Regions from separate parts of the Streptomyces sp. NA02950 genome, predicted to be linked through region 1. Evidence: riboswitches for the same ligand, from Rfam matches in the RefSeq annotation. Region 1 holds a riboswitch; each other region holds the start of a gene.
What was found. A riboswitch is a leader RNA that binds a small molecule or an ion and turns the genes downstream of it on or off. The one in region 1 is predicted to bind thiamine pyrophosphate.

Region 1 (7,574 bases):
GCCGAAATCTCCGCCATCGTCGAGAAGGACGGCCGCGCGGCGGGCCTGGAGCTGGCCGACGGCACCGCCGTCGAGGCGGACGCGGTGGTCGCGGCCGTCGACCCCGCGCTGCTGCCCCCGCTGCTCGGCGGGCGGCGCCCCTGGCACGACGGCGACGTCACCCCCGACCTGGGCCCCGGGAACGCCACCCCGGGCCGTCTCACCGTCCATCTGGCGCTGCGCGGCGCCCGCCCCGAGGGCACCGCGCACCGGACCGTGGTCCACGCCCCGGACCGGGCCGCGGAGTTGGCCGGTGTCTTCGGCGACGGCCACAGCATGCGCCGCCCCTGTGTGCGCCCCACCGTGACCGTGCTCCGGCCGGACGACCCCACCGTGTGCCCGGACGCGGACCACGAGGCCGTCACGCTCACCGCCGTGGTCGCCCCGCACGGCCCGGTGGACTGGGCCGACCGCGAGGCCGCCGAGGACGACGCGGACGGGCTGATGACCGCGGCCAAGACGGTGATCCCGGACCTGGCGGACCGGGTGCTGTGGCGCGAGGTCCGTACGCCCGTCGACACCGCCGCGGACACCGGCGCCCGCGGCGGCGCGGTCCCCGCCCCGGCCCTCGCGGGCGCCGAAGGCCGCCTGCTGCGCCCGGCCAACCTCACCCGGCTGCCGGGCCTGTACCTGGCGGGCGGCTGGTCCCACCCCGGCGGTGGCCTGGCCCACGCCGGAATGTCGGGCGCACTGGTGGCCGGCCTGATCGTCGAAGGCGAGGACTTCCGCGGCTCCCAGTAGCGGGGCGCACGGACCGAACGGAGCCGGGCCGGGCAGTGCGGTCATCGCGGAGCGGCAGCCCGCTCCGCGCCGGGCTCATCGGCGGTACTGCTCGTAGCCCCACTACCGGTCCGGGTACGGCTGGTCGGCCGGAGGCCAGGCCTTGCGTCACGCCGCCGCAGGGGCGCGGCATCGGGCAGGACGGGCCCCTGGGCGCGGCAGCGCCGGGGACGCCCCGGGGCGGGGCGGCCCCGCGCCGGGCTCAGTAGCGGTACGGCTCGCGTAGCCCCGCTGCCGGTACGGATACGGCCGCTCGGCCGAGGGCTGGGCCGCGCCGCTCGAGCGCCGCCCGGACGCGGTCGGGCCGCCGCGGTCGGCGTCCGGCGGAACACGCGACGGGACGGGCGCGGCAGCGCCGGCACGTGCCCGGGCGGGGCGGCCCGTCGTCGGGGTCAGTAGCGGTACTGCTCGTCGTAGCCCTGCTGGAAGCCCTGCTGCGGGTAGGGGTACGGCTGGTCGGCCGGGGGCCGGGCCTCGCCGTCGCGCTGCTGGGGCACCCAGGTGCCGCCGGGCTGCATCGCGTCGCCGCCGGGGGCGTACTGCGCCTGCTCGGGGTACGAGCCGGCCGCCGCCCAGTGGTCGCCGCCGAGCGGGTCGGCGGCGTACGGGTCCTGCTGCCCGTAGGCGGCGTACGGATCGGGGTACTGCTGCTGGCCGTACGGCTGCTGCTGGGCGTACGGATCGGCCTGGGGCTGCGGCTGGGGCTGCGGCTGGGCGCCACCGTACGGGTCGCCGTACGCCGCGTACGCCTCGTTGCCGTAGTCGTACTGCCCCTGCTGCCCCGCCTGACCCGCGTCGGCATACACGTCCTGGCCGTAGGCGTAGCCGTGGCCCTGGCTGTTGTCCTGCGAGCCGTAGCCGCCGTAGGTCTCGTACGCGCTGTAGCCGCCGTCCGCGCCCCCGCCGTACGCGGACGCCCCGGCGGGTGCGGAGGGCATGAAGGGCGAGCTGTCGTCGTAGACGCCGTACTCACCGGTGTCGTCGGGCATCGGCTCGGGCCGGTACATGGGCGGTTCGGCCGGGGCGCTCGGGACCGCCTCGAGCTCCGAGACCTCAAGGATCGGTTCCGCCTCCGGCTCGGGCGGCCCGGCGCGCTCCTCGTCCCGGCCCCCGCCGAGCCCCGGCAGTCCGCCGCGCAGCGCCCATCCGGCCTCGAAGCCGCGCCGGAAGGAGAGCGTCACATAGGTCTGGCCGATCGCGAACGCGACCGCGCCGATCCCGATCACCAGCACGGACGGGACCAGCACCCCGGCGACGACGCCGAGGAAACCGACGAAGGCCAGCAGCCGCCAGCGCAGCCGCGCCTTGTACTGCAGCAGCACCTCTCCCAGCAGCCACAGCGCGACGACGCCGAAAGCGATGTAGAGGACCGTCCAGCCCATGCCCGCCCCTCTCAGTGCGGCTGCCCGTCGGCTGCCGTCACGAGGACCGCTGATGCAGTCCCAGATTCTCGTAGATTTCCAGCGTCGCCGTGGAGTGGTTCAGGGTGATGAAGTGCAGCCCGGGGATCTCCTCGGCCATCAACCGCGCACACAGCTCGGTGGCGTAGTCGATCCCGATCGAGCGTACAGCGGCCGCGTCGTCCTTCACCGCCAGGATCCTCTCCGCGAGCTCGGGCGGGAACGCGGCATTGCTGAGCTTGGCGAACCGCTCGATCTGCCGCACGTTCGTGACCGGCATGATCTCAGGGATGATGGGCGTCGTACAGCCCGCTGCCGCCACCCGGTCGCGCAGCCGCAGATAGTCCTCCGGGAAGAAGAACATCTGCGTGATCGCGAAATCGGCGCCCGCGCGGCACTTGTTCACGAAGTGACGGATGTCGGTGTCCCAGTCCGTGGAGCGGGGGTGCATCTCGGGGAAGGCGGCGACGCCCACGCAGAAGTCGCCCGACTCCTTGATCAGCCGGACCAGCTCGGCGGCGTAGCCCAGGCCCTCGGGGTGCCGGATCCACTCCCCCATCGGGTCGCCCGGTGGGTCACCGCGCAGCGCGAGCATGTTCCGGATCCCGGCGTCGGCGTACTGGCCGATGATGTTGCGCAGCTCGGCCCGGGAGTGGTCGATCGCGGTCAGATGGGCGACGGGGGTCAGGGTGGTGTCGGTCGCGATGCGCTCGGTGGCGCGCACCGTGCCCTCGCGGGAGGAGCCGCCGGCGCCGTACGTCACGGAGACGAAGGTCGGCGAGACGGCCTCCAGTCGGCGGATGGCGTTCCACAGCGTGTGCTCGCCCTTCGCCGTTTTGGGGGCGAAGAACTCGAAGGAATACGACTGCTCGCCCGACGCGAGCAGATCACGCACGGTGCGCGCGCGATCGGTCCTGGTGGAAGCGGTGCCTAGGGCCATATTGGGAAGGTTAGCCAGCGGGGTGGACCGCGCCCACCCGAGAGGACGATATTTACCTTTTGCCGGGGTCGCGTCCCGCAGTGCGGACACCCGGCACGCCCTCCCCTCACCGGGGACTACGCGGCGCGGACCCGCTTGGCCAGGCTCGCCGCCGCCTCCGCCGGGTCGTCGGCGGCCGTGATCGCCCGGACCACCACGATCCGCCGCGCCCCCGCCTCCAGCACCTCGTCCAGGTTGGACGCGTCGATACCGCCGATGGCGAACCAGGGGCGGGAGGGGCGCAGCGCGGCCGTGTGGCGCACCAGGGACAGCCCCGGGGCGGGGCGGCCGGGCTTGGTGGGGGTGGGCCAGCAGGGGCCGGTGCAGAAGTAGTCGACGCCGGGCTGGGCGACCGCCGCGTCCACCTCCGCCTCCGCATGGGTGGAGCGCCCGATCAGCACGTCTCGGCCGAGGATCGCGCGGGCCGCCGGAACGGGAAGGTCTCCCTGGCCCAGATGGAGGACATCGGAGTCGATGGCGTGGGCGACGTCCGCGCGGTCGTTGACCGCCAGCAGCTTGCCGTGGCGGCGGCACGCCTCGGCGAAGACGGCCAGGTGGTCCAGCTCCTCGGCGGCCTCCATGCCCTTGTCCCGGAGCTGGACGATGTCCACCCCGGAGGCCAGTACGGCGTCCAGGAACTCCGGCAGGTCGCCCTGGCGCTTCCGGGCGTCGGTGCACAGATACAGCCGCGCGTCGGCCAGCCGCTCGCGAGCGGACGAGCCGGCGGACAGGCTTCCGTGCGAGCCGGCGGACGGGCTGGTGGCGGTCATGGTGCGGCGGTCCCCCCGGGTCGGCGGCGTACGGGCTGGGGACGATGACCCCGCCCGTACGCCGAGGTGGTGGTGCGTGGTGCGTGAATGCGTAGTGCGGTCAGACGGCCAGGGCCTGTGCCCGGCGCTTCACTTCCGTGCCGCGATTCTCGCGCAGGGCCCGCGCCGGGGTGCCGGGCAGGCTGGGGTCGGGGGTGAAAAGCCACTCCAGCATCTCTTCATCGCTGAAGCCGTCGTCCTTCAGAAGCGTCAAGGTCCCCACGAGGCCCTTGACGACCTTGCCGTCACCGATGAACTCCTCGGGCACCTGGAGCACCCGGTTCTCGCCACGGCGTACCGCGATCAGCTGGCCCTCCTTGACAAGCTGCCGGACGCGGGTCACCTCGACACCGAGCTTCTCGGCGGCGTCGGGGAGGGTGAGCCAGGCGGGGACGAGAGCATCGATCTTTGCGTCAATCTCGGTCACGGAACAAGCCTGCCATCTGGGACTGACAGTGGATAGCCGGGTGTCCGCCGCGCGGGCCGCCCCGACCCGACCGCCGGGCCCCCGCCGCCGGGTCCGCCCGCGTCGGCCCGGCGGTCGGGAACGGTCAGGAAACGGCGGACTTCAGCGGCACCGAGGGGTCCATGGCCCGTACCCGGTCCAGCCGGGCGCCGCGCTCGATCAGCCTGCGGCCCTGGGCCAGATCGCGCGGACGGCCGACGGCCAGCAGAGCGACCAGGGCCCCCTCCCGCAGCCAGCAGACCGCCCAGGACGCCCCGGCCGGATCACCCCGCCACACCAGTTCGTCGGCCTCCGAGTGGTGCCCCGCGTACTGGACGAACCGCCCGAACTGCTCGGACCAGAAGTACGGCACCGGGTCGTAGACCGCGACCGCGGTGTGCGCGGCCGTCCGGCTGCCCACGACGTTGGCGGCCACCGTGCGCGGCCCCTGGAGCGCGTTGTCCCAGTGGTGCACCAGCAGCCGGGTGCCGTAGCGCGCGGAGGGGAAGGACGCGCAGTCGCCGACCGCGTAGACGTCCGGCACCGAGGTGCGCAGCCGCTCGTCGGCGGCCACGGACCGGTCGTCCGCCAGGTTCACGCCGGAGCCCGCCAGCCAGTCCGTGGCGGGCCGCGCGCCGATGCCGACGACCACCGCGCCCGCCCGCAGCCGGGTGCCGTCACCGAGCAGCAGCCCGCTCTCGTCCACCGCGTCCACCCGGGCGCCGGTGACCAGGGTGGCGCCGTAGTCCGCGTACCAGTCGGCCATGGGGGCGGCGACCTCGGCCGGGAGGGCGCCCGCCAGCGGCCGGTCGGCGGCCTCGACGACGGTCACCGCGCAGCCCGCCTCCCGGGCGGCGGTGACGAACTCCGCGCCGATCCAGCCCGCCCCCACGACCACGATCTCGTGCTGCCGGGCGAGCACCGGGCGCAGCCGCTCGGCGTCGTCCAGGGTGCGCAGCAGATGGACACCGGGGACGCCCTCGCTGCCGGGCAGGGCGATCGGCTCGGCACCGGTGGCGAGCACCACGACGTCGTACGGCACCGGCCCGGACTCGGTCTCCAGCCGCCGGTCGCCGCTGCTCAGCGCGGAGACCGTGACACCGAGCCGCAGCTCGATGCCGAGCGCCTGGAAGTCCACGTCGAACGCCGACCCTTCGGCCTTGCCGAGCAGCACGGCCTTGGACAGCGGCGGCCGGTCGTACGGCTGGTGGGGCTCCGCGCCCAGCAGCAGGATCTCCCCGGCCCAGCCCTCTTCGCGCAGCGCGACGGCGGTCTGCACTCCCGCCATGCCCGCGCCGACGATCACCACACGCTGTCCGCTGCCCACTGTGGACGTCGACCTCGTCGTCTCATCGCTCACACGATCACTGTATGGCGGTGTGCGGGACGGACCGCAGAGCGCGGGGCGAGATCTCCCATTCACGATCGGTGAAAGGCATACGGCAGGTTGTTGCCGTGATTCCCGGCTCGCCCGGTTCGCCCTTCCGGGCCGTTCGAGGCTCGTACTAGTGTGGCGCCACAGAGCACTCGCGGGAGTTCGGACGCACCGGGCTGAGAGGGAGGCTGGGGCGGCCTCCGACCGTATGAACCTGATCCGGGTCATACCGGCGAAGGGAGGGGCAGCAAGCCCATGCGCACATCGGGGACCCATGCGAGCACCAAGGGAACGCGGAGCTACGACGCCCTCGTGATCGGGGGCGGCATCATCGGGCTGGTCACGGCCTGGCGGGCGGCCCAGCGCGGGCTGCGGACCGCGCTGGCGGACCCGGCGCCCGGCGGCGGGGCGGCCATGGTGGCGGCCGGGATGCTGGGATCCGTCGGGGAGTTCCGGTACGGCGAGCACGCGCTGCTCGATCTCAATCTCGCGTCCGCGGCCCGCTATCCGGAGTTCGTGGCGGAGGTGGAGGAGGCGGGCGGCCAGGAGGTCGGCTACCGCGACTGCGGCACGCTCATGGTGGCGCTCGACGCCGACGACCGCGCCCATCTGCGCGACCTCCATGAGCAGCACCAGCGCTACGGGCTGGACGTGGAGTGGCTGACCGGGCGCGAATGCCGCCGTCTGGAACCGATGCTGGCACCGGGCGTCCGCGGCGGGATGCGCGTCGACGGCGATCACCAGGTGGATCCGCGGCGGCTGGCGGCGGCGCTGCTGCGCGCCTGCGAGCGGGCCGGTGTGGTCGTCCACCGCGTCCTCGCCGAGCGGCTGACGGTCGCCGGGGACCGCGCCACGGGCGCGGAGCTGGCCGACGGTACCCGGATCCGCGCCGGGCAGACCGTGCTGGCCGCCGGAAGCCTCAGCGCCCGGCTGGCGGGGTTGCCCCAGGAGGTGCTGCCGCCGGTGCGCCCGGTCAAGGGCCAGGTGCTGCGGCTGACCGTGCCCGCCGCCTACCGGCCGTTCCTGTCCCGGGTGGTACGGGCCGTGGTGCGCGGCACGGACGTCTATCTCGTCCCGCGCCTCAACGGCGAGCTGGTGATCGGCGCGACCTCCGAGGAGCGCGGCTGGGACACCACGGTCACCGCGAGCGGGGTGTACGAGCTGCTGCGCGACGCCCATGAGTTGCTCCCCGGCATCACCGAACTGCCGCTCGTCGAGACCTGTGCCGGGCTGCGCCCCGGCTCCCCCGACAACGGCCCCTTCCTCGGGCCGACGTCGCTGCCGGGGCTCCAGATGGCCACCGGCCACTTCCGCAACGGCGTCCTTCTCACCCCGATCACGGGCGATGTCATGGCCGAGGCGCTGACCGGCGGAGAACTCCCGCCGGTGGCCCGCGCGTTCACCCCGCACCGGCTCGACGGCACCGCACGGCCCTCGATCAACGCACTCCAGGAGCAGCCCGCATGACCGTCTCCGTAAACGGGGAGCCCCGCGAGATCGTCGAGGGCACCACCCTCGACCGGCTGGTGGCCACCCTCACCCAGGCGCCCTCGGGCGTCGCCGCGGCCGTCAACGAGACCGTGGTACCGCGCGGCCAGTGGCCGGTGACGGCCCTGGGCGAGGGCGACCGTGTCGAGGTCCTCACCGCGGTCCAGGGAGGCTGACCGATGGCTCCCACCACGACGGACACGACGACGGACACGACCACGCACACCACGCACACCACGACGCCCGGGGCCGGAGGCAC
Region 2 (7,574 bases), 4.1 Mb from region 1:
GGGCTGGGCCCGGCCCGCTCGGCGCTGCTCGCGGCCACCGGGGCTGCGCTCTCCTGTGCGGCCGGGTCCGCGCTGGCCCTGCTGACCTTCCTCCATCTGCGCGGCGGGCTCGGCGGCTCCTGGCTGCTGTGGGCGGGCAGCGGGGCGGCGGGCCGGGAGCTCGGCGCCGGGCGGCCGCTGCCGCTGGCCGGTGCGATCACCCTGGTGGCGCTGGTCCCGGTGCTCGCGGGCGGGGTGTGCGCGGCGGTGCTGTGGCCGCGCCGGACCGGTGACGGGCGGACCGCTGTCGATGCTCGGCCGGGTGCCACCCCGACGGTCGCCACGGGCGCGGTCGGCCCCCGGCCGGACCGGACGGCCTCCGGACTGCCGTGGGGCGTCGCCCTGACCGCGGCCGGGCTCGCCCTGGAGGCGTACGCGGGCAGCGGCGCGGCCCCGCGCCATGACGCCCTGCTCCATCTGCCCGGACGGCTCGGCGAGACGCCGCCCGGTGTGGCGGGCGGCTGGGCGCTGACCATGGCCGGGCTGGTGCTGGCCGGGCCGGGCCTGACCCATCGGTGCGGCTGGCTGCTGTCCGTGGGACGGCCGGGCGCGCTGCGGCTGCTGGCCGGGCGTGTGCTCCAGCAGGAGGCCGGGCTGATCGGCCGCCCGGTCGGGGTGCTGTGCGTCATCGCCTCCGCCGGTTACGCCGTGGCGCGGCTGGACGGCACCGGCACCGACCGCTCCGGGGACCATCTGCTCGGCCCGCTCACCGTCCTGGGCGCGGCGCTGGTCGTGGTGTGCGCCGTGGCCACCACCCTCACCGCGGCGCTGGAGGCGCGGGCCGCGCGGCGACGCACCACCGCCGCCCTGCTGCGCCTGGGCGCCCCGTCCCGTCTGCTGCGGGGGGCCGCCGCTCTGCGCGCGGCGGCCCTGGTGGCCCTGCTGTCCCCGCTGACGTGGGCGGTGGCGCATCTGACCACGATGCCGGTCAGCCACTGAGACCACAGATGCCCCTGCCGCCACGGGCGCCACGGGGGCTGGCGGGGACCGGCGGCGGGGGCAGACCGGTGCGTTGCGGTGTGATTAGCATGTCGCGATGCAGACCGATGACGCTTCCTCCACCGCGCCCGACCGGGAGATCGAGTCCCTCGAGGAGTTCGACCAGGTCGTGGCCCGCGGCACCCTGGCCGGATTCCGGCTCCAGTCCGTCGACTTGACGGACCGCACCTCCGCGCTGCTCTCCACCGACACCGCGGAGGCCGTCTTCCTGGGCTGTCCGATGGACCCCGAGGCCGCGGCGAAGGTGCGGGCCGGGGGCGCGCTGGTCTTCCCGCCGCTGCCGGACCTGCCGTTCGACCCATACCGCGGCACGCTCTACTCCCCGGCGGAGCTGTTCGAGGGCCTGGCCGCGGAGGGCTACGAGCGGACGCCGGACGCGCTGGCCTACACCTGGTTCCAGCGGACCAGGACGGACGGCGACATCTTCGGCTCGATGCTGCGCGCCATCCACGACGACGCGGTCTCCGACGCCCTCGACGAACTCCTCACCGGCACCCGGGTGGTGGGTGTCATGGGCGGACACGCGCTGAAGCGCGGCTCCGACGGCTACGCGGGCGCCGCCCGGCTCGGCCGGACCCTCACGCGGGCGGGGCTGACGGTCGCCACGGGCGGCGGTCCGGGCGCCATGGAAGCGGCGAACCTGGGGGCCTACGCGGCGCCGTTCGCGGATCCCATGCTGGACGAGGCGCTGGAGCTGCTCACCAAGGCGCCCTCGTTCACCCCGTCCATCGGCGCCTGGGCCGATGTCGCGTTCGCGGTCCGGGAGCGCTGGCCGGACGGCGGCACCTCGGTCGGCATCCCGACCTGGTTCTACGGCCATGAGCCGCCGAACGCGTTCGCCTCGCACATCGCGAAGTACTTCGCCAACGCCACCCGTGAGGACGGTCTGCTGGCGCGGTCGACCGCGGGCGTGGTCTTCCTGCCGGGCGCGGCCGGGACCGTGCAGGAGATCTTCGACAACGCGACGCCGAACTACTACGAGTCGCGCGGGGAACCGACCCCGATGGTGCTCGTGGACCGCGACCACTGGACGCGGCGGCTGCCGACCTGGCCGCTGCTGGAGGCGCTCGCGGAGGGCCGTTCCATGAAGTCCCGGATCGCGCTGGTGGATTCGGTGGACGAAGCACCGGACGCGCTGGCCGCGCTGCGGGGCTGAGACGGCGTCAGTCGTTCGGGGAATGGCCGGGCCGGTCTTCAGGCATCCGGCTCCAGCACCACCACCTCCGCCGCGTCGAAGGCCGCCCCGACCCGCTCCCCCGTCCCGGGGGCGTCGCGCAGCGCGCAGGACGCCTCCAGGCGGGGGGCGCCGGAGTCGGACGGCCGGAGGACGAGCGCCACCCGGTCGCCGCGGAAGGTGCGCGCGGCCACCGTGCACTCCAGCCCGTCCCGGGGGTCCGTCAGCCGTACCCCGGCCGGGCGGACCAGCAGCCGGCACGGGCCGGACCGGGTCCCCGGCGGCACGGGCAGCTTCCCCCAGCAGGTGTCGGCCACGGCGCCGCGCACCGTGGCCTCGACCACGTTGTCGAAACCGAGGAAGCGGGCGACGAACTCGCTCGCGGGCCGCTGCCACACCTCCAGCGGGGTGCCGCTCTGCGCGATCCGGCCGCGGTCCATCACCACCACCCGGTCCGCGAGCGCGAACGCCTCCCCCTGGTCGTGGGTGACCGCCAGCACCGTGGTGCCCAACCGGCCGAACAGCTCGCGCAGTTCGACCACCAGCCGCTCCCGCAGCCCGCGGTCGAGCTGGCCCAGCGGCTCGTCGAGCATCAGCAGCCGGGGCCGCGGGGCGAGGGCCCGGGCCAGCGCCACCCGCTGCTGCTCACCGCCGGACAGCGAGTCGACGGCGCGCCGCTGGGCGCCGGGCAGCCCGACCAGGTCCAGCAGTTCGGCGACGGTGCGCTCGGTCTCCGTACGCCCCGCCCGGCGCATCCGCAGCCCGAAGGCGACATTGCCGCCCACGTCCCGCTGCGGGAAGAGCTGGTGGTCCTGGAACATCAGGCCCACTCCGCGCCGGTGGGCGGGGACGCCGGTCTGGTCGCGGCCCGCGAGCCAGACCCGGCCCGCGTCGGCGCGCTGGAGCCCGGCCACCACCCGTAGCAGGGTGGACTTGCCGCTGCCGCTCGGCCCCAGCACACACACCGTCCGGTGCTCGGCGACCTCCAGGTCCACGGCGGCCAGCGCGTCATGGCGGCCGAACCTGACCGACACCCCGTCAAGGCGCAGCAGCGTCATTCAGAACTCCCCGGAACGGTCGGTGCGGATGCGCTCCAGCGCCACCAGGGACGCGGCGCAGACCAGCATCAGGATCGTGCTCAGCGCCATCGCCTGCCCGTAGCTGAGCTCACCGGCGCGGCCCAGGAAGCGGGCGACGGCCACCGGCAGGGTCGGGTGGTCGGGCCGGGCGATGAACACCGTCGCCCCGAACTCGCCCAGCGACACGGCGAACGCGAAGCCCGCGGCCACCGCCAGGGCCCGCCCCACCAGCGGCAGGTCCACCTCCCGCCAGACGCGCAACGGGGAGGCGCCCAGCACCGCCGCGGCCTCGCGCAGCCGGTGGTCCACCGCCCGCAGCACCGGCAGCATGGTCCGTACCACGAACGGCACGCCCACCAGGGCCTGGGCCAGCGGCACCAGGATCCAGGAGGCGCGCAGATCCAGCGGGGGCTCGTCCAGGGCGATGAGGAAGCCGAAGCCGACGGTGACGGCGGAGGTGCCCAGCGGCAGCATCAGCAGCGCGTCGAACCCCCGCACCAGCCTGCCCGCCCGCCGGGTGAGGGCGGCGGCCGCGAGACCGCCCACGACCAGGGCGATGACGGTGGAGACGGCCGCGTACCGCAGGGAGTTCCCGACGGCCTCCAACGGGGCCACGAAGAACGTTCCGCCGCTGTCGGCCGCCGACTGGAGTGCCCGGTAGTAGGTGAACCCGTAGCCGTCGGGCCCGTGGAGCGAGCGTTCCACCAGCACCGCGAGCGGGGTCACGATCAGCAGCGCGGCGACGGACAGCACACTTCCCAGCAGCGCCCACTGCGCCGGTCCCTGGGGGCGGCGCGCGGTGCGGGCGGGGTCGACCAGCCGCAGGGCGCTCTCCCGGCGCCGCACCGTCCACGCGTGCAGGGCCAGCACACCCCCGACCGCCGCGAACTGGACGAGGGTGAGCACCGCGGCGGTCGGCAGATCGAGCAGCTGCGCGGTCTCCCGGTAGATCGCCACCTCCAGGGTGGCGTAGCGCGGGCCGCCGAGGATCTGCACCACCCCGAAGGAGGTGAAGGTGAAGAGGAAGACCATCAGGGCCGCGGCGGCCACGGCGGGTGCCAGCGCGGGCAGGGTGACCCGTCGCCAGGCGCCCAGGCGGCTCGCGCCGAGCATCCGCGCGGCCTCCTCCTGTCGCGGGTCGAGCTGGGCCCACAGCCCGCCCACGGTCCGTACCACCACCGCGTAGTTGAAGAAGACATGGGCGAGGAGGATCGCCCAGACCGAGGTGTCCAGCCGCACCCCCCACAGCTCGTCCAGCAGTCCGCCGCGGCCGAGCAGCGCCAGGAACGCCGAGCCGACAACAACGGTGGGCAGGACGAAGGGCACGGTGACCACCGCCCGCAGCAGTCCCTTGCCGGGGAAGGCGAAACGGGCGAAGGCATAGGCGCCGGGCAGGGCGATCAGCAGGGTCAGGGCGGTGGAGACGGCGGCCTGCCAGCCGGTGAACCACAGGATGTCCACCACGGCCGGATCGCCCACCACCTCCGGGATCCGGCCGATCCGCCACCGGCCGTCGGCGCGCAGGCCCCGGGCGACGATGGCGGCCACCGGATACGCGAAGAAGATCCCGAAGAACGCGAGGGGCACGGCCATCAGGGCGAGCCGCAGCGCCGCACCGCGCGGATCGCGCCGCCGCGGCCCCGGCCCCCGCTTCTCCTCGGTCTCCCCGGTGGTCTCGGCGGTCCCTACAGGACGAGCGAGGACCATGCCTTGACCCACGGCTCACGGTTCTTGGCGATCTTCTGCGGGGACAGGATGGCCGGATCGGCGATCTCGACCCCGTACCGGGTGAAGAGCTCGGGCAGCTTGACGTCCTCGCGCGCGGGGTTGACGTACATATTGAGCGGAACGTCCGCCTGGAACCGCTTGCTCAGCAGGAAGTCCAGCAGCGCCTTGCCGCCCTTGGGGTTGGACGCGCCGTTCAGCAGCCCGGCGAATTCCACCTGCCGGAAACAGGTTCCCGTCGCCACCCCGGTCGGAGCCTTCGCGGGCTTGGTCTTGGCGTCCGCCACCCCGGCGGGCGGGCTGGAGGCGTAGGAGACGACAAGCGGCTTGTCGCCCTTGCCGCCGCCGGAGAAGCGGTCGAAGTACGCCTGCTCCCAGCCGTCGACGACCTCGACCCCGTTGGCCCGCAGCTTCTTCCAGTAGCCCTTCCAGCCGTCGTCGCCGTACCTGGCGGCCGTGCCGAGGAGGAAGCCGAGGCCGGGAGAGGAGGTGGCCGCGTTCTCGGTGACGAGCAGGTTCTTGTAGGCGGGCTTGGTGAGGTCCGCGAACGTCCGGGGCGGCGCCAGCCTCTTGTCGGCGAAGTACTTCCGGTCGTAGTTGACGCAGATGTCGCCGTAGTCGACCGGGGTGACGCGGTGCCGGTCCGCGTCCAGCTGGAGCGCGGCCGGGACCTTGTCCAGGCCCTTGGCCCGGTACGGCGTGAACAGGCCGTGGTCGAGCGCGCGGGAGAGCAGGGTGTTGTCGACGCCGAAGAAGACATCGCCCTGCGGATGGTCCTTGGACAGGATGGCCTGGTTGACGGCCGAGCCCGCGTCACCGCCGGTCTGCGTGCGCACCGTGTATCCGGTCTTGTCGGTGAACTCCTTGAGCACGGACTTGGAGACCGCGAAGGAGTCGTGCGAGACCAGGGTCACGGTCTTGGAGTCCGCGCCGCCGGAGCTTTGGGAATCCTCCCCGCAGCCCGCGAGGGCCATCAGGCCGAGCGAACCGGCGAGGGCGGTGCCGATGGCACGCCGGAGGTGGCTGTTCATGCTGATGCTGACTCCCTACGCCGGTATGACCCGGATCAGGTCCGAGGGTCTGCGGCCGTGCCGCACTCTCAGCGCCCTGAGCGCTCCCCTGTCGGAATGTTCATTTGTACGACGGTGCGACGTCGCGAAGGCACGGTATCAGCCGTCGTTCAGCGCTCCGTGGCCGCCAGCTGCCCGCAGGCCCCGTCGATCTCCTGCCCCCGGGTGTCCCGGACGGTCACCGGCACACCGTGCGCCTCCAGGGCCGCCACGAACGCTTTCTCGTCCTCGGGGCGGGAGGCCGTCCACTTGGAGCCGGGCGTCGGGTTGAGCGGGATCAGGTTGACATGCACCCGGTGGCCCTTGAGCAGCCGGCCGAGCAGATCGGCCCGCCACGCCTGGTCGTTGATGTCCTTGATCAGGGCGTACTCGATGGAGATCCGGCGGCCGGACTTCTCCGCGTACTCCCACGCGGCGTCCAGGACCTCACGGACCTTCCAGCGCGTGTTGACCGGGACGAGGGTGTCGCGCAGCTCGTCGTCGGGGGCGTGCAGCGAGACCGCGAGCCGGCACTTGAAGCCCTCGTCGGCGAAGCGCAGCATCGCCGGAACCAGTCCGACGGTGGAGACGGTGATCCCGCGCTGGGACAGGCCAAGACCGTCCGGCTCGGGGTCGGTGAGCCTGCGGACGGCGCCCACGACCCGGTTGTAATTGGCCAGCGGCTCGCCCATGCCCATGAAGACGATGTTGGACAGCCGGGCCGGACCGCCGGGGATCTCGCCGTCCCGCAGCGCCCGCATCCCGTCGACGATCTGGTGGACGATCTCGGCGGTGGACAGATTGCGGTCCAGACCCGCCTGGCCGGTGGCGCAGAACGGGCAGTTCATCCCGCAGCCCGCCTGGGAGCTGATGCACATGGTGACCCGGTCCGGGTAGCGCATCAGCACGGACTCCACCAGCGTGCCGTCGAAGAGCCGCCACAGGGTCTTGCGGGTCGTGTCGTCGTCACAGCTGATGTGACGCACCACGCTCATCAGGTCCGGAAGCAGCCCGCCCGCCAGCTTCTCGCGCGCGGCGGCGGGGATGTCCGTCCACCGGGCCGGATCGTCGGTGTACCGCGCGAAGTAGTGGCGCGACACCTGACCGGCCCGAAAGGGCTTCTCCCCCAGCGCCGCGACGGCCTCTCGGCGCTCGGCGGGGGTGAGGTCGGCAAGGTGCCGCGGGGGCTTCTTGGCCCCGCGCGGCGCGACGAAAGTGAGTTCTCCGGGCTTAGGCATGGTCCACCCAGTGTCGCAGATCGATTCCTGTGACCTGCGGCCGTCGCCCCGGAGGGTGGTCGTTGACGGTCGTTGTTGGTCGTCGTTGGCCGCCCTCGGACGGCCCCCAGACGGCCCCGCCGTCGCCCTACGAGGGAAGGAATCCAGGCTTGGCCTGGCCGAGGTCTCGCAGGTGAGACAGGTACTCCTGTGCTGCTGGCTCGGTCGCGTACCGTTTCTTGACCACGGCCGCCAGTTCCCGGCTGGTCATGATGAGCGACGGAACAGACTG
Region 3 (7,574 bases), 2.2 Mb from region 1:
GGGTGGCCCACAAGTTCCACCACATCACCGAGGACCTGCGGGTCATGGTGGTGTTCTCTCCGCCTGAGAGCTGAGGCGCGGGCCCGGGGTCCCGTAGGGGTCTGCTCAGGGGAGGACGGGGGACGCGGACGCTCCGCGGGCTTCCGTCCCGCCCTAGCATCGAGGACAGGGCAAACCCGGCCGACGGCGACCGGACCGAGGACCGGCCGGGCTCATGAGGAAAGCAGGGATCAGCGTGACCACGAAGGGCGTATTCCAGGGCTTGCCGTGGTGGGTGACCTGGATCGCGATACCGGTTCTCGTCCTGGCCGTGTTCGGCGGCCTGATCATCACCGTGGTCGGTTTCGTCGTCGAGCTCGTCTTCAAGCTGCTGCTGCTGGTGGCGCTGGTCGCCGGTCTGATCTACCTGGTGCGGAAGTTCAGCTCCTCCTCGTCCTCCCGCGGCGACTGGTGAGCCGCCGCGGGTGAGTTCGCGCGGGTACGCCGCGCGAGGGACACCGCGGGGCGGACACCGGCCACGTGGCACCCCTCCCGTTAGAGTGCGAGTCCTCGGCGTTCTTCACTCGGCGTCTGCCTCGCAACACACCCCGGGGGTGCCTGTTGACGACAGCGAACATCGATACGGCCGGTGAGCCGGCCCCGAACTCCCGCGCTCCGGCCCGGTGTCGCCCGGACCGGCGTGACAAGCGCGATCGCCCGCCCGCGCCGCTCCGGCGGACCGCCTCCGCGGGTCCGCGCTCTTCCTCCGCCATGGCAACACTGGCCATTTCCGTTCCCTCACATGAGGCAAACCGACTCCGCCCCGCAATCGAGTCGCTACGCTCCAGAGTCGGCCAAGCCTTCAACTCCCTGCCGATCGGCTCACACCTGGCCACTCGCAAACAACTCGGGGCGGCGAACGATGCGTGACATGCGTGACACAGTCCAGGCGGAAGTGACGATGACCTTCCTGGTCTCGCAGGACCTCTCCTTCCGGATCCCGGTGGAGCTGTCCTATGACAGCGGCGATCCGTACGCGGTGGAGATCACCTTCCATCTGCCCGGTGACGCCCCTGTGAGCTGGGCGTTCGCCCGTGAACTGCTGCTGGACGGGCTGAGCGGACCCACCGGCGAGGGCGATGTGCGGATCGCGCCCGCCGCGCCCGAGGGCCTCTCGGACGTCTTCATCCGACTCCAAGTGGGCAGTGAGCGGGCCCTGTTCCGGGCCGGAGCCGCTCCGCTGGTGGCCTTCCTGGACCGTACGGACCGGCTGGTCCCGTTCGGCGAGGAGCCCAAGGCCTGCGATCCGGTCGGTGACCTCGACGCGGAGCTGGACCGCATCCTCGCCGAGGACCGGTACGCGGGATAGCGGGGCGGCGGCCCGGTGCGCCCCGTAGGTTCGGATACGCCAGATATGCCCGTTTGGTAGGGGGAGTTCCTGTGCCCCGAGGCTCAACGCGTCCGCGCCCGGCGGCGCTTTCCGCGCCCGCCCCGGCCGCCGCGCGGCCCCGGCTGGCCCGGCACCTCCGCCCGGTCCGCCCCGGTCGCCCGGTCCGCCCGGCCCGCGAGACCTCCGCGCGGCGCCGAGCCCAGCGGTGTGCGGTCCGCGGAGACCACGAGCACGGCCAGCGCCGTGGTCACCGGCACCGAGGCGACGAGCCCGATGCTGCCCACGAGCGTCCGTACGATCTCCTCCGCGACGATCTCGCTCGTCGCCACCGTCCCCACACCGCTGTCCGCGATCGAGAACAGCAGCAGCAGCGGAAGCGACGCGCCCGCGTAGGCCAGCACCAGCGTGTTGACGACGGACGCGATGTGGTCCCGCCCGATACGCATCGCCGCCGCGTAGAGCTTCCGCCGGCCGGCCGTGGGGTCCGCGTCCCTCAGCTCCCACACCGCCGAGGTCTGGGTGACCGTCACATCGTCCAGCACCCCGAGCGAGCCGATGATGACGCCCGCCAGCAGCAGTCCCCTTATCTCGATGTCCGGATAGAGGCCGTGCACCAGACCGGTCTGGTCGTCGGTGTTGCCGGTCAGACTCGCCCAGCCGATGAACACCGAACCCAGCACGCCGATCAGCAGCAGGGAGACCAGGGTGCCGAGGACGGCCACGGATGTCCGGGCCGTCAGCCCGTGGCACATATACAGCGCGAGCAGCATGATCGCGCTGCCCCCGATGACCGCGACCACCAGCGGATTGGAGCCCTGGAGGATCGCCGGGAGGATGAACAGCGTCAGCACTCCGAAGCTGATGGCCAGCGCCACCAGCGCGAAGACCCCGCGCAGCCGTCCGACCGCCACCACGGCGAGGGCGAAGAGCCCGGCGAGCAGTGCCATCGGCATCGACCGGTCGACGTCGGAGACGGAGTACTGGAGGTTCTTTGGCGCCTTGGGCGCGTACGCCAGCTTCAGTTCCTGTCCGGCGCTGAGCTTCCGTGAGGCGTTGGGCTGGATGATTTCGGGGAATTGGCGGCCTTTGTCCTTGCCCGAGGTGACCTCGACGGTGGCCCTCTCACAGCGGCCCTTCCCGCCTCCCGCGCCGCCGCCGCTCCCGTTCCGCGCCGCGCCGCCCTGCCCCGGTTCGCTGGGCTGCTGCGGCTGGGCGCCCACGTCCGCGCAGTTGACCTCCTCGACCTTCACCACCCGTCCGGAGACGGTCTGTTGATCGAAGCCGAGTCCGCTGCGCTGCGCCGCCGAGTGGTCGGGAGTGCCGCCCGGCCAGAGCACGATCAGCCCGGCGGTCACGGCCACGGCGAAGGGGATGAGCACCGCCGCGATGACCTTGCGGAGGCGGGCGGAGACGGGGGTGGCCGGGCCGTGGCCGTGCCCATGACCGTGGCCGTGGCCAGTGCCGTGTGCATGGCCGTGGCTGTCGTGACGGCTGTCGTGACGGCCGTCGTCGTGGTGCTCGTGGGCGGGCGGCGGTCCGGGCGTGCTGTCCCGTCCGGCCGGGGGGTGCTGAGGCGTGGAGGTCACGCCTGCATCATCGCAAGTCGCCGGGAGAGGAACGGCCCCCCTGTTCAGTTCCGCCGGAGAACCGTTAGCGTGGGGGCACCTTTGCAAACGCGGGAGCTCGGAGCACCGGGCTGAGAGGGCGCTGACGCGACAGCTGCGCCGACCGCTGAACCTGTTACCGGGTAATGCCGGCGTAGGGAGTGGGTCTCATGACTCAGCAGGATGCACGCATGCGCGAGAACGCCACCGACATCGGGTGGCACAAGGGATATGTCACGGGTTCCCGCCCGGACATCCAGGTCCCGGTCCGCCGGGTGCACCTCACCAATGGCCGCGATGTGACGCTCTACGACACCTCCGGCCCGTACACCGACCCCCAGATCGACACCGACGTCCGCCGCGGGCTGGCCCCGCTGCGGCAGAACTGGATCGTCGCCCGCGGCGACACCGAGGAGTACCCGGGACGTCCGGTCCGCCCCGAGGACGACGGGCTCAAACACACCTCGCCCCGGGGCGGGTTGCGCAATCTCGACGCGGTCTTCCCCGGCCGTCCGCGCCAGCCGCGCCGCGGCCGGGACGGTGCCCCGGTCACCCAACTCGCCTACGCCCGGCGGGGCGAGATCACGGCCGAGATGGAATACGTGGCGGTGCGCGAGAACGTCTCCCCCGAGGTGGTCCGGGAGGAGATCGCGGCGGGCCGGGCCGTCCTGCCCGCCAACGTCAACCACCCGGAGATCGAGCCGATGATCATCGGTAAGCGATTCCTGGTGAAGGTCAACGCCAACATCGGCAACTCCGCCGTCACCTCCTCCATCGAGGAGGAGGTCGAGAAGATGACCTGGGCGACCCGCTGGGGCGCCGACACGGTCATGGACCTGTCCACCGGCCGCAATATCCACACCACCCGTGAGTGGGTGCTGCGCAACTCCCCCGTCCCCATCGGCACCGTGCCGCTCTACCAGGCCCTGGAGAAGGTCGACGGCAAGGCCGAGGAGCTGACCTGGGAGATCTACAAGGACACGGTCATCGAGCAGGCCGAGCAGGGCGTCGACTACATGACGGTGCACGCGGGCGTCCGGCTGCCCTACGTACCGCTGACCGCCCGCCGCAAGACCGGCATCGTCTCGCGCGGCGGCTCGATCATGGCGGCGTGGTGTCTGGCCCACCACAAGGAGAGCTTCCTCTACACGCACTTCGAGGAGCTCTGCGAGATCCTCGCGGCCTATGACGTCACCTACTCGCTGGGCGACGGACTGCGTCCGGGGTCGATCGCGGACGCCAACGACGAGGCGCAGTTCGCCGAGTTGCGCACCCTCGGTGAGCTCAACCGGATCGCCAAGGAGCACGGCGTCCAGACCATGATCGAAGGCCCGGGCCATGTCCCGATGCACAAGATCAAGGAGAATGTCGACCTCCAGCAGGAGATCTGCGAGGAGGCGCCCTTCTACACCCTGGGCCCGCTCACCACGGACATCGCCCCCGCCTACGACCACATCACCTCGGGCATCGGCGCGGCGATGATCGCCTGGTGGGGCACGGCGATGCTCTGCTACGTCACCCCCAAGGAGCATCTGGGCCTGCCGGACCGCGACGACGTCAAGACCGGCGTGATCACCTACAAGATCGCCGCGCACGCCGCCGATCTGGCCAAGGGCCACCCGGGCGCCCAGGAGTGGGACGACGCACTGTCCGACGCACGGTTCGAGTTCCGCTGGGAGGACCAGTTCAACCTGGCCCTCGACCCGGACACCGCGCGCTCCTTCCACGACGAGACGCTCCCGGCCGAACCCGCGAAAACGGCCCACTTCTGCTCGATGTGCGGACCGAAGTTCTGCTCGATGAAGATCAGCAGGGACATCTCCGAGCGCTTCGGGACGGACGGCGGCTCCAGCGAGGAGATCGAGGCGGGGATGCTCCAGAAGTCCCGTGAGTTCGCCGAAGCGGGCAACCGCGTCTATCTGCCGATCGCGGACTGACCCCGGCGGCCCCGCCGAGCGGCCCCGATCAGGGCCGGGGCCGCTCGGCGGTGGGCTTCCGGGTCAGGAGGGTGCGGCGGGGGCCGTGCCGAAGGGGATGTCGAGGGCGTAGCGCCAGTAGCCGTCGGGGCCGCGGCGGGCGACATCGGTCGCGGTGCCCTCGATACGGACCTCGCTGCCGTCGGCCGCGGTGCCCTCCACGGTCCAGTCCATGATCAGGAGGGCGAGGTCGCCGACGGTGTAGGTGTGGCGGGGGGTGACCCGGATCGGCACCCGCAGCCGCAGGAACTCCTCGCTGGCGCGCAGCCGTTCGGCCCCGGTGAGCATACGGCCCGGCTCGGGGACAAAACCCGCGTCCGGTTCGTAGACCTGGTCGAGGGCCTCGGGGTCGAAGGTGTTGAAGGCTTCGGCGAAGGCATGGGGATGACCGGCGGCCTCGGTCGCCAGCCGCACACGGGGGGAATGTGTCATATGGTCAGCCTAGCCGCCGCCGACGTGGGTCACCAAGGAGAAAGCCATTCCGCCGACGGGTACGACGGCGACGACGGCGACGACGGCGACGACGGGGACGACTGGGACGGCGACCTGGTGCCGAGCTCGTCCGGCCGCACCCGCCGGCCCGAGCCGGACTGCCCGGTCGAGGCCGCGCTCGCGGCGATTTCGGGGCGCTGGACGACCCTGCTGCTCCGCGAGCTGATGGGCGGGCCGCGCGGCTTCACCGAGCTGCGGGCCCTGCTGCCGGAGCTGTCCGCCAAGGTGCTCAGCGACCGACTCCGCGCCCTGCGGGAACGCGGTCTGGTGGCGGTGGAGCGACAGCGCGGCTTCCCGGTGCGCACCCGCTGGGCGCTGACCGAGGCGGGCCGGGCGCTGCGCCCCCTGCTGATCGAGCTGTACGCCACGGGGGAGACCCTGCTGCGGCTGGCCTCCGCCGCCGCACCGCCGCCGTCCGGTCCTCCGCCGGTCAGGCGGTCGCCAGCCGGTTGACCACCGCCTCGGCCACCGCCCGTGCGCTGCCCGGGTTCTGACCGGTGATCAGCCGTTCGTCCTCGACCACATAGGTGTCGAACGGCTCCGCGGCCGTGCTGTAGTCGGCGCCGAGCTTCTTCAACTCCTCCTGGAGGCTGTACGGGACGGCGTCGGCCCGCTGCGCCAGCTCCTCCTCCGGCCAGGAGAAGCCGGTCACCCGCCGTCCCTTGACCAGGGGTTCCCCATCGCTCAGCACCACATTGAGCAGCCCGGTCGCACCGTGGCAGACGGTCGAGACCACCCGGCCGGTCTCGTAGAACCGCGCCATCAGGTCCTCCAGGTCCTGGCTCTGCGGGAAGTCGAACATGACCCCGTGGCCGCCGGTGAGGTAGATGGCGTCGTAGTCCTCCAGGTCCACCTGGGAGATCTTCTTGGTGTCCTCGAGCTGATCCATGTACGCCCGGTCCGCATAGTGCTTGCCGGTGCCCAGTTCGTTCAGCGCCTCATGGGAAAGGCTCTCCGGGTCGATCGGAACCTTCCCGCCGGACGGGCTCGCGATGTCCATGCTGTAGCCGCCCCGCTCGGCGACGTCCCAGAAATGGGTCAGCTCCCCGAGCCACAGCCCCGTCCGCATCCCGGTCTTCTCGTATTCGTCGACATTGGTGACGACGACCAGGATCTTCTTCGTCGCAGGCATCCCATCGCCCCTCTTGCCGATGTCATCGATCGAGGTGCACCTTTTGGTCAATTCGAGCCTAGACCGGGCGGATTCGGGCGGCAACGCGGCCGGGTGGCCGGTGCGGTGGGACGGGGTCATGCTGGAACCGTGTCCGCATCCGGCCCGCCCCCTCAGCCGGGCCGGAGCCCGCCCGAGGGGGCCAGGGCCATCGGAGGGCCTTGGAAGTGAGGTCCGTCGAGCCCGCCTAGTCGGGCTGGTGCTCCGGGCCGCCGTAGTCCGGGCTGCTGTAGTCCGGGCTGCTGTAGCGCGGGCGGGCCTTGGGCCCCTCGTCGTCCGTACTGAAACCGGGGCGGCTGTACCCCAGGTGCGGGGTCCGGCCGACCGCCTCCGACCTGCTGGGGACGTAGGCCCCGGAGGCCGGTGCGGGGGCCGACGGATTCGCCAGCGCCTCGCTCAGGAACGGCAGCACACCACGCTCCATCAGGGCCCGTCGCCACACCTCCTTCGCCCGGTCCATCTCCTCCATCTGCTCACTGCGCGCCCCGCCCCTTATCGCGCTGGAGCCGTTGCGCAGCGCGGTCAGCAGCAGACCGACGGCGGCGATCAGCATGGCCGCCGCGGCGAGCGCGGCGAAGAACCAGCCCGCGGTGACCATGGGGTGGGCGATGGAGGGTTCGGGGTCCAGCACGCTCAGCACATAGCCGACGAGCAGAAAGATGATCGCGGCCGTCCCGGCGAGCACCGGGGCCAGCACGGCGAGCATGGCCACCAGCCCCGCCCCCGCGGCGTCCTGCACGGCCCCGGCGAGGCCCACCGGACCCTCCTCATCCGCCGCCGTCCCCACTCCTCCGGAAAGCGGAAGGGGCGGGGCGGGCTCGCGCAGCCGGGCGCGCGCCTCCACGAAGTCCTGGTACTCCGGCGCGGCGCACGCCGCGATGGCGGTCGAGGCGCTGAGCGCCATCGTGCGCAGCTGGTCGGCGGTCAGCCGTCCCGTGCCGGTGAGGTCCGGATGAAGGTCC
Region 4 (7,574 bases), 1.5 Mb from region 1:
GCCGCGGCGGAAGTTCGCCTCGGGTTCGAAGACCAGGACCACACCGGTGAAGCTGGTGTCGAACTCCTCGGAGGGCACGAACCGGCGTCCCTTGTCGGGGTCGTTGATGTACACCCCGCGCCTGCCGAACCGGCGCCCCATGCCGTCGTAGACGACGTAGTGGTTGAACTCCCAGAACAGGATCGCCGGTGCCCGCACCTCCGCCAGGCTCTCCGGCTCCATCTGCATGCCCTTGGCGCTCAGCCCGTAACTGCGCGCGGCCCGCAGCAGATTGCTCGCGCGGGAGCCGTCCCGGGAGACTCCGCAGGCGATCCGCAGCTCCTCCAGCGGCACATGGCGGCCGTAGTGTCCGAGCACCATCGCGAGCGAGGCGGCACCGCACTCCAGCGCCTCCATCTGGAGCACGGTGGGGGTGCGCACGGTACGGCGCCGGGGCCGCTGGGGCCCGGCCGTGCGCCGCGGGGCGCGCCGTCGTCCCCGGGCGGGCTCGGTGCGGCGGCGTCCGCTGCTGCCGGCCGGTGCCGGGCGGGGCGGTCCGCCGTCGGGGGTGGTGGTCACGGGAGCAGCCATTCGATCGGGTGCCGGTCGGCCAGATGGACCGTGCCGGTGGCCAGGGTCATGGAGTCGAGGGTGAACGGCGGGCCCTTCGGGGAGGACCAGCGGTACCCGGAGCGGGTGGCGGTGGAGCGGTCCAGCCGGACCAGCACCGCGACCGGCGGGCCGTCTTTGGAGAACTCCTCGCCGAGCTGGTCGCTGCCGAGGTGGGAGCCGATCTGCTGGCGCGACTGGGCGGTGCGGCCGACCGCTCGGACGTGGCCGCGCAGCACTCCGTAGGTCTGGGTGGGCGCCGACTGCACGCCGAGGTCGACGGGTGCGCCGACCGGCACCGACGCGGCGCGTCCGGCCGGTACGTAGAGGGTGGCGGTCAGCGGGTCACGGGAGTGGCGGACCCGTTCGATTGAGGCGACGTCGGCGCCGGTGGTGAGGACGGAGCCGATCGAGGCGACCAGGGTGGTGAGCCGGCCCGCGGCGAGGGTGCGTACGACACTGCTGCCGCGCGGGGTGCGGATCTTCAGCAGCGGTGCGCCCGCGCGCAGGGTGCTGCCTTCCTTGGCGAGTACGGCGGTGACCTGTCCGGCGACGGGGCTCTGGAGGACGTAACTGCCCTGTCCGTGGGTGAGGATGCCGGGGGCGGCCAGGGTGCTGGACACGGTGCCGGTCACCGACCAGACGGCGGCCGCGGCCATGACGACGAGTGTGACCGCCAGGGCGAGCCACCCTTGCGGGCGGGCGTAGCGCACCGGCAGATCGATGTCCTCTGCCGACTGCGCTTTGGAAAGGGCCTGCTGGCGGAACTGCACGAGAGTCTTTCCTCAACCGCGGGAACGGATGGAGTGCGCGGCTTCGCTCGGTGGCGCCGCGGCCGTCCACCGGGTGGGCACCAGTGGACCGCCGAATGCCCCGGACCAGGCGGGCCCGGGGCACGGGGCCGGTCGTTCGGCGGGGCCGTCCGACCGGTGGTGCCACGCTCGGCGGCACCGGGAGGCGAGGTGAAGGTCGCCTCAGAGGTGAGATCGCCTCAGGGGGTGAGGGTCGCCTCAGAGGGCACCGACGGTGCCGACAACACCGGTGGTGTTCAGGCCGGTGAGGCCGTCCACCGTGCCGGTGGCGGTGCCGACGGCGCCGGTGACCGGGGCGGTGGCGGCGTCGACGGTGCCGAGGGCGTCGGTGACCGTCGCACCCAGCCCGCCGGCCACGTTGTCCAGCTCAGCGTCGGAGATCTCCTGGGTCGCGACCTTGGGTGCGTTGTTCATTATTGCGTCTCCCTTGGATAAATATCTCGAATGAGCCTTCAGCGGCCCGCGGTTGCCGAATGTCTCGGCCCCCGCAGAACAATCACAGGATTCCGGGGACCGGCTCCTGAGAACGCTTCAGCGCGAAAGGATGTAATCACGCCAACTCGGTGGGCTGCGAATCAGACGTCGCACGGAACAGCGCATTCCGTCACGTCTCGATCACCGGGTGGGCACAGACGGCCACGTGATGTGCGGCTCTTCTTCACAGCATCGTCACTCTTCTCCTGCGCACCCCTGTTGACCTCGTCGGACAACCCCGGGATCACGGGCGAAGCCCCCATGCGCGGACCGGATCCGGCGCCCAATCCGGGCTCCACACACGTCGTCTGTGTAATAGGTGTGCCGATCGCTTGAAGACTGGCCGACCGGCACTCCCATTCCCGATCCCGTACACACCGGGAATACGACATGTGCGACGGGTTGCCGATAACGCGGCCCAATTCAGCCCATCCCGCCGATCGGTGTGCGTTATGACAACTGCACCATCGGGCGGATGCTCCGCCGAAAGGCCGGGAATTCCCGCGGAATGGACATAGAGCGCATGAGTACCGCAGAGGACCTGACTTCGGGCGGGGCACTGTGGTGCGCCCGACCGCCCGTGGCGGGCGGCCGGACCGGTGGTTCCGCTCGTGCTCAGTTCACCGTTGTGGCGTGCTGCGCCAGGGAGTTGACCACATCGGACGCGGTCAGCAGACGCACCGCCGCCGCGTCCAGACCGGCCGGGTGGAGGGCGTACACCGGGCAGCCCTCGGGCAGCGGGAGGTCACCGCGGACGAGGAACGCCGCGCCGATCCGGGCGGGTTCCTGCTCGGTACCGGCCGACGGGTCGTGGTCCGGCGCGCCGATGCGTCCCGCGAAGGCCATGGCGTCCTCGCCCTCGCGGCGGCGGTAGGGGCTGATCGAGCCGTCGGAGTGGCGCAGCAGGACGGTGCCGGCACGGGCCGCGGCCTGCCAGATGGCGAGTTCACCGAGACCGACCCGGGCGCCGGAGGCGAACAGCCCGGTGAGGCTCTTCCCGAGGACGGCCAGCAGTTTGACGTGCCGGTGGACGGCATGACGGGTGCCGGACACACCCTGGACCACATCGAGCCAGCGCATGGTGCGCCCCGGGATGTCCAGGACCAGCGGTACCGAACTCCGGGATGCGGAGGTCAGATCGAAACGCTGCTCGACGGCGCGGGGGTCGAAGACCGGCCCCCGGTCGCCGGGTTCGTCGCGGACCATGAATCCGGCGAACGCCTCGGCGAGCTCGACGAACGGCACGTCGTTGTACGAGAACACCACGGCGACGGCGTAACGCACCCCGGCGTTCTCCAGCTTGTCCAGGTCCAGGTCGATGAACTCCGACGCGCCGTCCGGGGCCGGGGCGCTGGTGCGGTCCCCGGAGTGGACGGCGCCGGTGCGGCGCAGCTCGGTGTAGTCGCAGGTGCCGATGTGTTCCCAGTCCTCGTTGAACAGGGCCAGCGACAGATCCAGATCGGTCTGGCCGGACTCCTCGCTCTCCGTCCAGTGGAGGAACAGCCGCAGCGTACGGCCCGGGGTGAGGGCACGTTCGCTGCCGCGCGGCAGGGTCACCAGGGCGCGCGAGGCGGTCCGCTCGGCGAACGGCGCGACGATGCCGTCGAGTTCTGCGTCGACCACGGCCACGTCGAGCGGGCCGAGGGCGGCGGCGCGGCGCAGCACCTCCTCGGTCAGGGCGGTGATGGCCGTCTCGACCGCATGGCCCGTCGGGGCGTCCCGGTCGTCGTCGGCCAGATACGCCTTGGCCTGGGCGCCCTTGGGGAAGAACACTCGCTCGCCGGTGGGCCGCCGGCGGGCGCGCAGGGCGCCGAGCGCGGACAGCAGCACCGCGGGCGACACCCGGGTGGCCGCTCGGGGCAGGGCGGACAGGACGGGTTCGGTGTCGTCACCGGCCAGCCGCAGCAGATGGTCCAGGCGGCGCAGGAGTTCACCGGGGCGCTGGGCGAGCAGGGCGGTGGCGCGGCGGTGGTCGCCGTCGGCGAGCGCCGTCTCCACCCGCCCGCCCCAGGTGCGCACCCGCGGCCGGTCACCGGTGGTGTCGACCGAGGTCAGCGGCTCGGCGGCGGTGCGCAGGGCGTCGCCGAACCGGTCGTACGGCAGTCGGATGTTCCGCAGGGCCGCCACCGCGAGCGCGGCGTGCGGATAGCGGTCCGCGTACTCGAAGGGGTGCAGGGCGTGGGCCGCGGGGATCCACAGCGCGCGGTGGCGCCGCATGTCGGCGACGGCGAGGGCCGGGTCGAGCGCGTCGAGCGCGCCCAGCAGGGCCCGGCGCACCGGCCGGGGCACCGGGGCCAGCCGCGGGACCTCCACCAGGCCCGGGTCGCCACCGGACCACACGGCCAGCAGCCGCAGGATGTCGGTGGCGGTGTCCAGTCGCGCCGCCACCTCGGGAAGCACCTGGGCGCGGGTCTCCGGTGCGCGCAGCAGCCACGCCAGGACACGCGCCTTCGTCTCGCGCCCGGGCAGGGTCGTGGGAAGCCACTCCAGGTCGGCGCGGCCGCACGCCTCGAGCAGTGCGGCGAGGTCATCGGCGTCTTGCGGGGACAGCGCGGCGGTACGGCTCAGCAGGCGGCCCGTTTCCTCGTGGACGGCGTGCCGACGGGCCGCCATGTCGCCGCCGAGGGCGAGGACACGCAGCCGCTCGGGCAGTGCGCGGTGGCGTCCGGCCTCGGGCCGCGGCGGGGCCGGACGCAGGAACGGGTCGTCGTCGGAGATGGCGCGGTAGCAGATCGGGCAGGCGGCGAAGTCCGATCCGTCGAAGCACCGGCGGCACACCAGATGCGCACACGGCGAGACGGCGTGGACGGTGCCCTCGCTTCCGCACAGCACACACGGCTGCCGCGGATGCTGTGCCAGCAGGGTCAGCACCCGGTCCACGTAGCAGGCCGTGGTGTCGTGCGGCGTGCTGTCGGGGAACCGCCGGAAGATCGGGGTGTGGTCGCGATCGGCCCCGAGCGCCCGGTCGATGTCGGCGAGCAGGGTACGTCCGGCGACGGCCATCGCCGTGGGGCCGCTCCCGGTGAGTGCTTCGCGCAGCGGCGCGGACAGCACATAGCCGCGGTCGAGGAGGTCGGCCTCGAGCAGGACCACACCGGCGAGCACCTCCGGGGACACCGGCCCGGACGCCCGGTCGTGGGCGGGCAGGAACACCGCGCCCCGACGGGCGAGCAGCACCTCGGCGACACCGCGGAGTTCGGTCCGGGCATACGCGGCACGGGTGGTGGCGGTCATGCTGAATCCCCCTTGTCCGACGGCCCCCGCCGACGGAAAACAGCCGCGCCCGCCGGTACGGGCGGGCGCGGCGTGAAGCCTTGGAGCGGGCGGAAGTGCGGTGCGCTGGTTGTCGTAGTAATCGAGTGAGAAGGAAGCACACCTGAGAGCCGCCCGCTGCGCAGAACGTACCAAGACCGGCGGTGCGTTCGCAGCGCTTTTCCCGTCGGGTGGCGGGCGTCACGCGGCGCCTCCCCTCCGGGAGCGGGAACCCGGGGCGGGGCTGTCGGCGCCGGTGACCACCATGGTGGGTACGGACACCCGTGAGAACACCGGGCCCGATGCCCTGCACACGCCGGCCCGCACCCACTTGCCCACCGACCTGGCCGACCGCTGGACGGCGCTGCTGCGCCCGGCCGCCCACCTCCGGGCGGCCGGTGCGGGCGATCCGGTGGGCGGTCAGCTCGGCGGTCTGCCCCGGCTGCCCGAGGACATGGAGTGGCCCGTCTGGGGGGCTCACGGCCCGCTGTCGTTCGTGGCCGTGGTCGACTGTGCCGCGCTGCCCGTGGACGAGCTGGACATCCCGCTGCGCCCCGAGGGCCGGCTGGCCTTCTTCTACCTCGAGGACGAGGAGTGCGAGGCGGTGGTGGACACCTGCGATCCGGACACCTGGGCCGGTGCGCGGCTGCTGCATCTGCCGCCCGGGTCCGCCGGCTTCCCCGAGCGGCCCGCTCCCGAGGGGCTCACCCCGTTTTCCGGCCGTGCCGCTGACGGCCCGGGTGGCACCGAGCGCCCGGACTCCGAATCGACCGCGCTGAGGGCCGCGTTCGGGCTCGGCGCGCTGTCCGTCATGGAGCGCTACGCCCATCCGGTGCGCTCCGGCACGTTCCAGGAGGCGCTGTGGGACCACCGGGCCGGGGCCGCGCACCAGATCGGCGGGCACGCCGTGTGCAGGACGCCGTGGAGATCACGGTCGCCAAGGCGGCGCTGGGCGACGAGGTCGGCTGGGAGGACCCGCGGGTGGAGGAGGAGGCGGCGCGGTGGGTGCTGCTGGCCCAGTTCGACTCCGACGAGGACACCGGCATGATGTGGGGTGACGGGGATGTCCTGTACTGGCTGATCCGCCCCGAGGACCTCGCCGCGGGCCGTTTCGAGGCGGCCGTGTTCACCTGGCAGTGCGGCTGACGCTCCGCTGGGCCGTGGTGGCCCCGCCGACCGCCCTCGGAAAGGGCGCCATGGATCGAAGGGTTACGCTGGGGCCGCCTTACCCGGACACGGGGTGCCCCTGCGGGGGCTGAGATCACACCCGTCGAACCTGAACCAGTTAGCACTGGCGGAGGGATGTCACCCATGTCATTGCCGCATGCCCCCGGCGGCCCGGCGGCCACCGCCCCGGCCTCCGTCCACGACGGACGGATGCCCGCCTCCCCGGGGGATCTGCGGGTCGAGGCCCGCGGTATCGCACCCGTGCCGGAGACCCACCGCTACGGCGGGCCGGGACGGCTGTTCGGCTACTGGATCCCCGGTTTCGTCGCCGTCGTGGCCGTGGACTGGTTCGCCCGGGCCCGGCCCCGCGGTGGCGCGCCGGTCGACCTGGCCACCGAGAACGCCCGCCCGCAGCCCTGGTGGCCCGCGCTGCCGGCGTTCGCGGCCGCCTTCGCCGCGGCGGTACCGTTCATGGACACCAGCCTGTACACGGGCCCGGTGGCCGAGGCGCTGCACGGCGCCGATCTGGCCTACTACACCGCCTTCCTCGCGGCACTCCTGGTCTACGCACCGCTCAGGATGCGCCGCCACGCGCCCGCCGGGGAGCCGCGCCGCCTCGGCCCGGTGCCGGAGTGAGGTCCGGCGCCGCCCCTGTCCCCCCGCCGCCGTCCCGACCCCTTCCGGAGCGTTCCGCCATGGACCCTTCCACCGCCCCCGAGCACACCGCCTTCGCCGCGCACGCCCTCGCCCGGGTGCGCGACACCACCCCGCTGGTGCAGTGTCTGACCAACGCGGTCGTGACCGGATTCACCGCGAACGCGCTGCTGGCCCTGGGTGCCTCCCCCGCGATGGTGGACATCCCCGAGGAGGCCGGGCCGTTCGCCGGGATCGCGTCAGGCGTGCTGGTCAACGTGGGCACGCCGCACGCGGAGCAGCGCACCGCCATGGCCGAGGCGGCGCGAGCGGCCGGAGCGGCCGGGACCCCGTGGGTGCTGGACCCGGTGGCCGTCGGCGCCCTGCCGGTGCGCACCGGGCTGGCGCGGCGGCTGCTGGAGCTGCGGCCCACCGTGATCCGCGGCAACGCCTCCGAGATCATCGCCCTGGCGGACGGCGGTGACGGGGGCCGCGGAGTGGACTCCGCGCACGAGGTGGAGGCGGCACGGCAGGCCGCCGAGGCGCTGGCGCGCACCACCGGCGGGGTGGTCGCCGTGTCCGGTCCGGTGGACGTGGTCACCGACGGCACCCGGCACGCCCGGATCGCCAACGGGGACGCGCTGCTGA

Region 2: linked by a shared signal. The riboswitch ahead of HUT19_RS11470 (thiamine ABC transporter substrate binding subunit) and the one ahead of thiO (glycine oxidase ThiO) in region 1 are both predicted to bind thiamine pyrophosphate.
Region 3: linked by a shared signal. The riboswitch ahead of thiC (phosphomethylpyrimidine synthase ThiC) and the one ahead of thiO (glycine oxidase ThiO) in region 1 are both predicted to bind thiamine pyrophosphate.
Region 4: linked by a shared signal. The riboswitch ahead of HUT19_RS36210 (hypothetical protein) and the one ahead of thiO (glycine oxidase ThiO) in region 1 are both predicted to bind thiamine pyrophosphate.

The regions. Positions count from the first base shown of each region.
Region 1 covers NZ_CP054916.1:6,840,976-6,848,549, reverse strand. The annotation lists gene HUT19_RS30110 (NAD(P)/FAD-dependent oxidoreductase) at 1-780, shown strand, start outside; gene HUT19_RS30105 (hypothetical protein) at 1,212-2,201, opposite strand; gene metF (methylenetetrahydrofolate reductase [NAD(P)H]) at 2,239-3,159, opposite strand; gene thiE (thiamine phosphate synthase) at 3,276-3,968, opposite strand; gene HUT19_RS30090 (Rv2175c family DNA-binding protein) at 4,069-4,434, opposite strand; gene HUT19_RS30085 (NAD(P)/FAD-dependent oxidoreductase) at 4,559-5,740, opposite strand; TPP riboswitch at 5,972-6,085, shown strand; gene thiO (glycine oxidase ThiO) at 6,083-7,294, shown strand; gene thiS (sulfur carrier protein ThiS) at 7,291-7,491, shown strand; gene HUT19_RS30070 (thiazole synthase) at 7,495-7,574, shown strand, end outside.
Region 2 covers NZ_CP054916.1:2,754,714-2,762,287, forward strand. The annotation lists gene HUT19_RS11450 (hypothetical protein) at 1-978, shown strand, start outside; gene HUT19_RS11455 (LOG family protein) at 1,076-2,194, shown strand; gene HUT19_RS11460 (ABC transporter ATP-binding protein) at 2,233-3,270, opposite strand; gene HUT19_RS11465 (iron ABC transporter permease) at 3,271-4,884, opposite strand; gene HUT19_RS11470 (thiamine ABC transporter substrate binding subunit) at 4,977-6,047, opposite strand; TPP riboswitch at 6,043-6,147, opposite strand; gene rlmN (23S rRNA (adenine(2503)-C(2))-methyltransferase RlmN) at 6,197-7,303, opposite strand; gene HUT19_RS11480 (XRE family transcriptional regulator) at 7,431-7,574, opposite strand, start outside.
Region 3 covers NZ_CP054916.1:4,683,525-4,691,098, forward strand. The annotation lists gene HUT19_RS20420 (cupin domain-containing protein) at 1-74, shown strand, start outside; gene HUT19_RS20425 (DUF5326 family protein) at 215-454, shown strand; gene HUT19_RS20430 (SsgA family sporulation/cell division regulator) at 911-1,348, shown strand; gene HUT19_RS20435 (YibE/F family protein) at 1,432-2,955, opposite strand; TPP riboswitch at 3,035-3,151, shown strand; gene thiC (phosphomethylpyrimidine synthase ThiC) at 3,144-4,910, shown strand; gene HUT19_RS20445 (DUF4440 domain-containing protein) at 4,974-5,381, opposite strand; gene HUT19_RS20450 (helix-turn-helix domain-containing protein) at 5,382-5,894, shown strand; gene HUT19_RS20455 (type 1 glutamine amidotransferase domain-containing protein) at 5,872-6,573, opposite strand; gene HUT19_RS20460 (hypothetical protein) at 6,800-7,574, opposite strand, start outside.
Region 4 covers NZ_CP054916.1:8,363,221-8,370,794, reverse strand. The annotation lists gene HUT19_RS36235 (NHLP family bacteriocin export ABC transporter peptidase/permease/ATPase subunit) at 1-558, opposite strand, end outside; gene HUT19_RS36230 (HlyD family efflux transporter periplasmic adaptor subunit) at 555-1,361, opposite strand; gene HUT19_RS36225 (type A2 lantipeptide) at 1,599-1,814, opposite strand; gene HUT19_RS36220 (MXAN_6230/SCO0854 family RING domain-containing protein) at 2,490-5,108, opposite strand; gene HUT19_RS36215 (DUF1963 domain-containing protein) at 5,392-6,174, shown strand; gene HUT19_RS43610 (DUF1963 domain-containing protein) at 6,132-6,272, shown strand; TPP riboswitch at 6,353-6,446, shown strand; partial or broken gene HUT19_RS36210 (hypothetical protein) at 6,597-6,929, shown strand; gene thiM (hydroxyethylthiazole kinase) at 6,989-7,574, shown strand, end outside.